DNA from 2 places in the Pseudomonas sp. AC172 genome. Region 2 is predicted to be linked to the other one. Evidence: predicted binding sites of a transcription regulator. Region 2 holds the regulator's gene; the other holds the start of a gene.
The links. Region 2 encodes sigma-54, which starts transcription at its own class of promoters, with help from an activator protein. Its sites were predicted from a motif close to ANTGGCATNNANNTTGCTNT; they were not measured.
Positions count from the first base shown of each region.

Region 1 (4,210 bases), 2.1 Mb from region 2:
CTTGCCGGGATTGATCCCCTGTTTACGCAGTTGTGCCTTGATCAGTGCCGGGTTCTGTCCGCTTAGTTCACCGGTGACTTTGCTGCCTTTCCTGTCCGTGCCTTCCCAGGCATAAATACTGATTTTCGCTGCCTTGACCGCCATGTTCAGTCCTTGGTGACCCGGTTGATTTCTTCAAGGCTGGTGATGCCTTGCATGGCCTTGTGCAGCCCGGAGGTGCGCAGGTCGTCGAAGCCGTCGCGGCGCATCTGCAGGTCGATTTCCAGCGAGTTGCCTTCGGCCATGATCAAGCGTTGCAGCTCCGGTGTGTTTTTCACCACTTCATATATCCCCACGCGTCCTTTATAGCCGCCGTTGCAGTGATCGCAACCGACCGGCTCGTAGATCGTGAAATGGCCGATGCGTTCCTCGGGGAAACCCTCCTTGATCAAGGTTTCGCGTGGGATCTCGATGGGTTTCTTGCAATGGCCGCAGAGCTTGCGCGCCAGACGCTGGGCGATGATCAGGCTGACCGAGGTGGCAATGTTGAAGCCGGGAATGCCCATGTTGTGCAGACGGGTCAGGGTTTCCGCGGCGCTGTTGGTGTGCAGGGTCGAGAGCACCAGGTGACCGGTCTGCGCAGCCTTGATCGCAATCTCTGCAGTTTCCAGATCACGAATCTCGCCGACCATGATCACGTCCGGGTCCTGGCGCAGAAACGAGCGCAGCGCCTGGGCAAAGTCGAGTCCCTGTTTGGGATTGACGTTGACCTGATTGATGCCTTCCATGTTGATCTCCACCGGGTCTTCGGCGGTGGAGATGTTGATGTCGACGGTGTTGAGGATATTCAGGCCGGTGTACAGCGACACGGTTTTACCCGAACCGGTGGGCCCGGTGACCAGAATCATCCCCTGTGGCTGCTTGAGCGCGGCCATGTACAAGTCTTTCTGCACCGGCTCATAGCCGAGCGCGTCGATGCCGATCTGTGCGCTGGACGGGTCGAGGATCCGGATCACCACTTTTTCGCCCCACAGGGTCGGCAAGGTGTTGACGCGGAAATCGATCGATTTGTTCTTTGACAGGCGCATCTTGATCCGCCCGTCCTGCGGTTTGCGCCGTTCCGAGATATCGAGGCTGGCCATGACTTTCAGGCGCGCAGCGATGCGCCCGGCCAGTTGAATCGGTGGCTTGGCCACCTCACGCAGGATGCCGTCGGTGCGCACCCGAACCCGGTAGTTTTTCTCGTAAGGCTCGAAGTGCAAGTCGGAAGAGCCACTCTTGATCGCGTCGAGCAGCATCTTGTGAACGAAACGCACCACCGGCGCATCGTCGGCGTCGAGCCCGCCGATGGCGTCCTGCTTGCTGTCGTCGACGGATTCGACATCGAGGCCGTCGAGATCGACATCGGCCATGTCTTCCAGACCACTGGCGTGGGTGTCGAAGAACTTTTCGATGGCATCGGTGAGTTTGTCGTCCTCGACCAGAATGGCTTCGGTACTCAGCCCGGTGCTGAACTGAATGTCGTTGATCGCTTGATGGTTGCTCGGGTCGGAGATGCCGACGAACAGCTTGTTGCCACGTCGCCACAAGGGCAGGGCATGGTGTTGACGCACAAGTTTTTCGCTGACCAGGCCCTTGGGCTGGGTTTCCTTGTCGAGGCAGTTGAGATCGAGGAACGCCATGCCGAAATGCTCGCTGGCAATCTCGGCCACTTGCCAGCTCTTGACCAGTTTGTTCTGCACCAGATAACTGACCAGCGACAAGCGATTACGCTGGGCCTGTTGCCAGGCTTGCTGGGCACTTTTTTCTGTCAGCAGTTCAGCCTGCACCAATTGCTTGGCCAGACCGCTCAGAGCGATGTCATTCATGGGAATTCCGCACACTTGCAGTTCATGACTTATAGCCTAGTCAAGTGACAGCGCCAAACACGGCCGGTGCAGGTGACAAAAAGTGTCAGATAGTGCGGTTGCAGGTTGTAGGAAATGGCGCTGCGCAGGTTTCGCGCCCAATGGCCGGGGCCTGGAAGGGATTGGCATGGCCTATGCTGCACCCCTTTCAGATCATGAGATTTCGACTCATGCATGGAGCGTTTCTATGAAAAAACAACAAGGTTTTACTCTGATCGAACTGCTGATCGTGGTGGCGATTATCGGGATTCTGGCGACCATCGCCTTGCCGCAGTATTCCAAATATCAGGCGCGGTCGAAGGTGACGGCGGGGTTGGCGGAGATCAGTGCGCTGAAGGTGCCGTTCGAAGACACCATCAATCAAGGCACCGATCCGACGCTGACATTGGTGGCGGGCAGTGCGACTGCGGCGACATCCAACTGCACGCTGGCTGCATCCGGTACTGCGTCCACGGGCGCCGGGACCATCACTTGTACACTGCTCAATGCCCCTGGCCCGGTGCTGAGCAAAACCATCACCCTGACTCGTTCGTCGGGGACCGGTGCGGGTGTATGGACCTGCGGTACCACCGTTGCTCCGGACTATTCGCCTAAGGGCTGTACTGCAAGCGGTACCTGAGCCGTGCTGTGCTGACCGGAATGCCCCGCTCTGCGGGGCATTTTTCATTGCGCGATACTTCACAAAACTTTCAATAATTTCAGCGCCTTAGGAACTTTTCCAAAAACCGCAACTTGCATGTGAAGAATGCACAAGTCATGCAATTTGCATGATTTCGGGAATTTCCATTAATCGCAACTTGTTGATTTATAAGGGTATTTTGAAAATTTAAAAGTTGGCACAGCGTTCGCAACTACCTCGGTAACCCTGCTGACAAGACAACCAGCAGACTTTCCAGAAAAACAGGAGTTACTCGTATGAAGAAGTTCGCTATCACTGCCGCTGCTGCTACCGCGCTGACCCTGACCATGACCGGCGCTTTCGCACAAACCACTCAGGCCACCCAGGCTCCAATGACTCTGGCCGCCGGTGAAATGACCAAGGCTAAAGAAACTACTTCCGATACCTGGATCACCACCAAAGTCAAAAGCGACCTGGTTACCGAAAAAGGCATTCCAGGCACTGACATCAAAGTAGAAACCAACAAAGGCGTTGTGTCGCTGTCGTCGACTGTAGCTATCACCGAAGCTCAGAAAACCACAGCCGTTAACATCACCAAGAAAATCAAAGGCGTCAAAGCGGTCTCCGCTGACGGCCTGAAAGCCGAGTAAGGCATGACTTCTCGCCTGGACCGGGAGAAGGCGCGACAGACGGGCCGAGCAATACGTCTGCCGCAACTTTAGAGTTCATGCGAACGGTCACACGGATGTGACCATTGCAGGCCCCGCCACTTGTGTCGGGGCCTGTTCTATTTCAGGGGCTACACAAAACAATTGTGGAAGCGAGCAGGCTCGCTCCCACATGGGATAAGTGAGTTGCTCTAGTTGCCGCGTTTGCTGGTGATCTGCCGCAGGCGATTGCCGTCGAAGCGCAGGTATTGATACATGCCGTTGTTCGGGCCGTAGGTCCATTCCTCGACCTGAAACTCTTCGCGTCGATTGGCGCTGCGCTTGTAGCCGAGTAAATCCCGGCTGACCGGTTCACCGCATTTCTGCAGCACCTCGCTTGAACGGTCGCCGAGACTGATCAACTGGCTACCACAGCGCAGCGTATCGGACGCCGAGGCGTGACTGGCCGCGAGCGTCATTGCGAGCAAGGCCAGCCACTGCAGTTTCATCACTCGGCATCCAGATGCATTTGTGTCACCACGCGGCCATCGCTCTCGGCCTCGCCAAGATTGGCGTCGATGAAGTACACGCGGTCGTCTGCCAGTTGGCCTTTATCGACCAGATAATCCTTGATGCTGCTGGCACGGTCCTGACCCAACTGACGCAGCAACACATCGCTGCCACTCCAGAACTGGATCACTCCTTCGCGCATCTTCGCCGTGCGTTCTTCCTTGCCCAGGTCCTTCCATTCGGCCGGCGGCTGGGTTTTCAGACGAGTTCGGTAGATGCCTTCGAGCAGTGGACCTTTCTCGCCCTCCGGCACTTGCAACAACGACGCCTGAGCCGGGACTTTATCGCCTCGACGCTGGAGCATCTTGTAGTAGTTGTATTGATATTCACGCTCCAGACGCTGCTCGGCGAGCAACGGGCCGTCACTGCTTTTGGCGGCCGTGCCTTCGATCTCCAGACGCAGTGCCGGACGCTCCTTCAGTGCCTGAGACAGTTTGACCAGCGCCGCTTCGGCATCCTTGCTCAAATCGCTTGAGCCCGGTGCAAAC
Region 1 covers NZ_OZ409868.1:4,320,620-4,324,829, reverse strand. The annotation lists gene ACZ0A4_RS19455 (type II secretion system F family protein) at 1-144, opposite strand, end outside; gene pilB (type IV-A pilus assembly ATPase PilB) at 147-1,847, opposite strand; gene ACZ0A4_RS19445 (pilin) at 2,074-2,505, shown strand; gene ACZ0A4_RS19440 (BON domain-containing protein) at 2,802-3,155, shown strand; gene ACZ0A4_RS19435 (DUF2845 domain-containing protein) at 3,365-3,661, opposite strand; gene ACZ0A4_RS19430 (DUF748 domain-containing protein) at 3,661-4,210, opposite strand, start outside.
Region 1: a site for sigma-54 is predicted at 2,008-2,027, ahead of ACZ0A4_RS19445 (pilin). Genes of this name have one in related genera too.

Region 2 (4,210 bases):
CCTGCGGGCAGGTTGTCGATGCAGTAATAGCCGTTGTCTTCAAGGACATCCAGAGCCGTACTTTTACCCGAGCCGGAACGGCCGCTGACGATGATCAAGCGCATGATTAGTGCCCGTTCTGCTCGTCCAGGACAACCTGATACAAGGCTTCGTTGCTCTTGGCGTTACGCAGTTTATCGCGCACATCCTTGCGGTCGAGCATGCTGGCGATCTGGCGCAGTAACTCCAGGTGTGCATCGGTGGCGGCTTCCGGGACCAGCAATACGAACAGCAGGTCAACCGGAGCGCCATCGATGGCGTCGAAATCGATTGGCGTATCAAGGTGCATCAAGGCGCTGATAGGCGACTGGCACCCCTTGAGACGGCAGTGAGGAATGGCGATGCCGTTGCCAAAACCGGTGGAACCGAGTTTTTCACGGGCAATCAACGCCTCGAAGACATCTTGCATCTCCAGATCCGGCACTTCGCGGGCGATCAGGTTGGCAATTTGTTCGAGGGCTTTCTTCTTACTGCCGCCCGGCACGTTCACAAGGGAACGGCCGGGGGTCAGGATATTTTCAAGTCGGATCATGGAATGGGGGGTTATCGACCGGTCGCGCCCTGGAGGAGGCTCTGGGTCTTTTCCTTATGCTTTTTGAGTTGGCGATCCAGCTTGTCGGTCAGTGAGTCGATCGCAGCATACATATCAGTATCTTCTGCGTTGGCGACCACTTCGCTGCCGGGAATATGCAAGGTGGCTTCGATTTTCTGCTTCAGCTTTTCGACGCACATCGTGACTTGCACGTTGGTGATCTTGTCGAAATGTCGCTCCAGTCGTTGGAGCTTTTCCTCGATATAGGAACGCAGAGGTTGGGTCACTTCCAGTTGGTGTCCACTGATGTTGACTTGCATACAGCTTCTCCTTCGTTGCCAGTGCATAAAGCGGCAGGCTGGATAGCCTGCCACTGGAACGCTGTAACGTGGCTTACATCAACCGCTTGCGTTCGCTCGAAGGCGCGATCCCGAGGGATTCGCGGTACTTGGCGACGGTGCGGCGAGCCACCTGAATGCCTTGTGCCTCCAGTAAACCAGCGATCTTGCTGTCACTCAACGGCTTTTTCTGATTTTCCGCGGCAACCAGTTTTTTGATGATCGCGCGGATCGCCGTGGACGAGCATTCGCCGCCTTCGGAAGTGCTGACGTGGCTGGAGAAAAAGTATTTCAGCTCATAAATACCGCGCGGGGTATGCATGAATTTCTGCGTGGTCACCCGTGAAATCGTCGATTCGTGCATGCCGACCGCTTCGGCGATGTCATGCAGGACCAACGGCTTCATCGCTTCGTCGCCGTACTCCAGAAAACCGCGCTGATGCTCGACGATCTGGGTGGCAACTTTCATCAGGGTTTCGTTGCGGCTCTGCAGGCTCTTGATGAACCAGCGAGCCTCCTGCAACTGATTGCGCATGAAAGTGTTGTCGGCGCTGGTGTCGGCGCGGCGAACGAAACCAGCGTACTGGGCGTTGACGCGCAGGCGTGGTACCGACTCCTGGTTCAACTCGACAAGCCAGCGTTCGTTGTCCTTGCGCACGATCACGTCAGGGACGACGTATTCGGCTTCAGTGGACTCGATCTGTGAGCCCGGACGGGGATTGAGGCTTTGCACCAGCTCGATGACCTGGCGCAGTTCGTCTTCCTTGAGCTTCATGCGCCGCATCAACTGGCTGTAGTCGCGGCTGCCGAGCAGATCGATGTAATCGCTGACCAAGCGTTTCGCTTCTGCCAGCCATGGAGTCTTGGCAGGCAACTGGCGCAATTGCAGCAGCAGGCACTCGCCGAGATTGCGCGCGCCGATGCCGGCCGGTTCAAACTGCTGGATGCGGTGCAGGACGGCTTCGATTTCGTCCAGCTCAATGTCCAGCTCCGGATCGAACGCCTCAAGGATCTCTTCGAGGGTTTCGTCCAGGTAGCCCTGATTGTTGATGCAATCGATCAAAGTGACGGCAATCAGGCGATCGGTGTCGGACATCGGTGCAAGGTTCAGTTGCCACAGCAGGTGGCTTTGCAGGCTCTCGCCGGCGGACGTGCGTGTGGTGAAGTCCCACTCGTCATCGTCGCTGCTGGGCAGGCTGCTGGCGCTGGTCTGGTAGACGTCTTCCCAGGCCGTGTCGACCGGAAGCTCGTTGGGGATGCGCTCGTTCCATTCGCCGTCCTCGAGGTTGTCCACCGTCGGTGCGGTTTCCTGATACGAGGGCTCCTGGATCTCGGTGTTGGGCTTCTGTTCGGCGTTGTCGGCCATGGGGTCGGAATTGTCGAAGTCCTCGCCTTCTTCCTGGCGTTCGAGCATCGGATTGGATTCCAGAGCCTCCTGGATTTCCTGTTGCAGATCCAGGGTCGACAATTGGAGCAGGCGGATGGCCTGTTGCAGCTGCGGTGTCATCGTCAGCTGCTGGCCCATTCTCAAGACTAGCGATGGTTTCATGGCAGGGGCTTAACACCTTATTCGCCGGCGCTATGCGCCATCCACTACAGGGCGCCGGAGCGCCAAACTTAAGCAAATTATATGCCTGAAACTGAAGTGTTTGCCTAGAGCGCTGTAACAATTAAAGCGTATTAAATCCTGCTTGAATCGATACAGCGCCCGGGCGGCGCACCGGGCACTGTTGCGCTTACAGGCGGAACTCGTGGCCCAGATACACTTCCTTGACCAGATCGTTGGCCAGGATGGTTTCTGCATCGCCCTCGGCAATCAACTGGCCATCGTTGACGATGTAAGCGGTTTCGCAGATATCCAGCGTCTCACGGACGTTGTGGTCGGTGATCAATACACCGATGCCTTTGGCCTTGAGGTGGTGGATGATCTGCTTGATGTCGCCGACCGAAATCGGGTCGACACCGGCAAACGGTTCGTCGAGCAGGATGAATTTCGGTGCCGTTGCCAGCGCGCGAGCGATTTCCACGCGGCGACGTTCACCACCGGACAGGCTCATACCGAGGTTGTCGCGGATGTGGCTGATGTGGAATTCCTGCAGCAGGCTTTCCAGCTCTTTGCGGCGTCCGGCCTTGTCGAGTTCCTGACGGGTCTCGAGGATGGCCATGATGTTGTCTGCCACCGACAGTTTGCGGAAGATCGACGCTTCTTGCGGCAGATAGCCGATGCCGGCTTTTGCACGGCCGTGCATTGGCTGGTGGCTGACGTCCAGGTCATCGATCAGTACGCGGCCCTGATCGGCCTGCACCAGGCCGACGATCATGTAGAAGCAGGTCGTCTTGCCGGCACCGTTCGGGCCGAGCAGGCCGACGATCTGGCCGCTGTCGATCGACAGGCTGACATCACGCACGACCTGGCGGCTTTTATAGGCCTTGGCCAGGTGCTGAGCTTTCAGAGTTGCCATTACTGGGTTTTCTCGTCGGTTTTCTTCTTCGGCTGGATCACCATGTCGATGCGCGGACGCGCCTCGGTGACCTTGCTGCCGGTAGCGCGACCGGCGCTGGCGAGTTTCTTCACGGTGTCATAGACGATTTTCTCGCCTTGAGTCGTGTTGTTGTCCTTGTCGACAACCTTGGCCTTGTCGATCAGCACAACGCGGTTTTGCGCGGCGTGGTACTGGATCGTCACGCCCCAGCCCTGTACAGGCTTGGTGTCGCCAGCGGTCTGCAGTTGTTCGAAGTAGGCAAGGTTGCCCACCGACGTAACGACGTCGATATCGCCGGCCGGAGTGCGGGTGATGGTCACCGTGTTGCCTTTAACGATCATCGAACCCTGGGTGATGATCACATCACCTTTATAGGTGGCGATGCCGTTTTTGTCGTCCAGTTGGGCGTCGTCGGCTTGAATGCGGATAGGTTGCTGCTGATCGTTCGGCAGAGCCCAGGCGCTCACGCTTCCCAGTGCTGCGCCCAGACTGAGCAAAATAGGGAGGGTTTTAACGAGCCTCATACTGTCCTCTTACGTTCGATAGCAGGTGTATCCTGCTTTCCTTCAGGTACGCTTTCATTCCAACGCCAGTCGATACACCGCCAGCGCCGTCGATTCTAACGGGTTGCTCGGTCTGCGCATATTCCTGCTGCGGGAACACGGTCATGCGCGTGGACGTGATCAGGATGTCACGCTTCTTTTCATCGGTGCGCGCAACGCGTACCGAATCGATCAGTTCGACTTCGGTGCCGCCTGAGTTCACTTCGCCGCGCTCACTGGTCACGTGCCACGGAAATTCCGTTCCGCGGTACATGT
Region 2 covers NZ_OZ409868.1:6,373,522-6,377,731, forward strand. The annotation lists gene rapZ (RNase adapter RapZ) at 1-104, opposite strand, end outside; gene ptsN (PTS IIA-like nitrogen regulatory protein PtsN) at 107-571, opposite strand; gene hpf (ribosome hibernation-promoting factor, HPF/YfiA family) at 583-891, opposite strand; gene ACZ0A4_RS28640 (RNA polymerase factor sigma-54) at 965-2,458, opposite strand; gene lptB (LPS export ABC transporter ATP-binding protein) at 2,646-3,371, opposite strand; gene lptA (lipopolysaccharide transport periplasmic protein LptA) at 3,371-3,916, opposite strand; gene lptC (LPS export ABC transporter periplasmic protein LptC) at 3,903-4,210, opposite strand, start outside.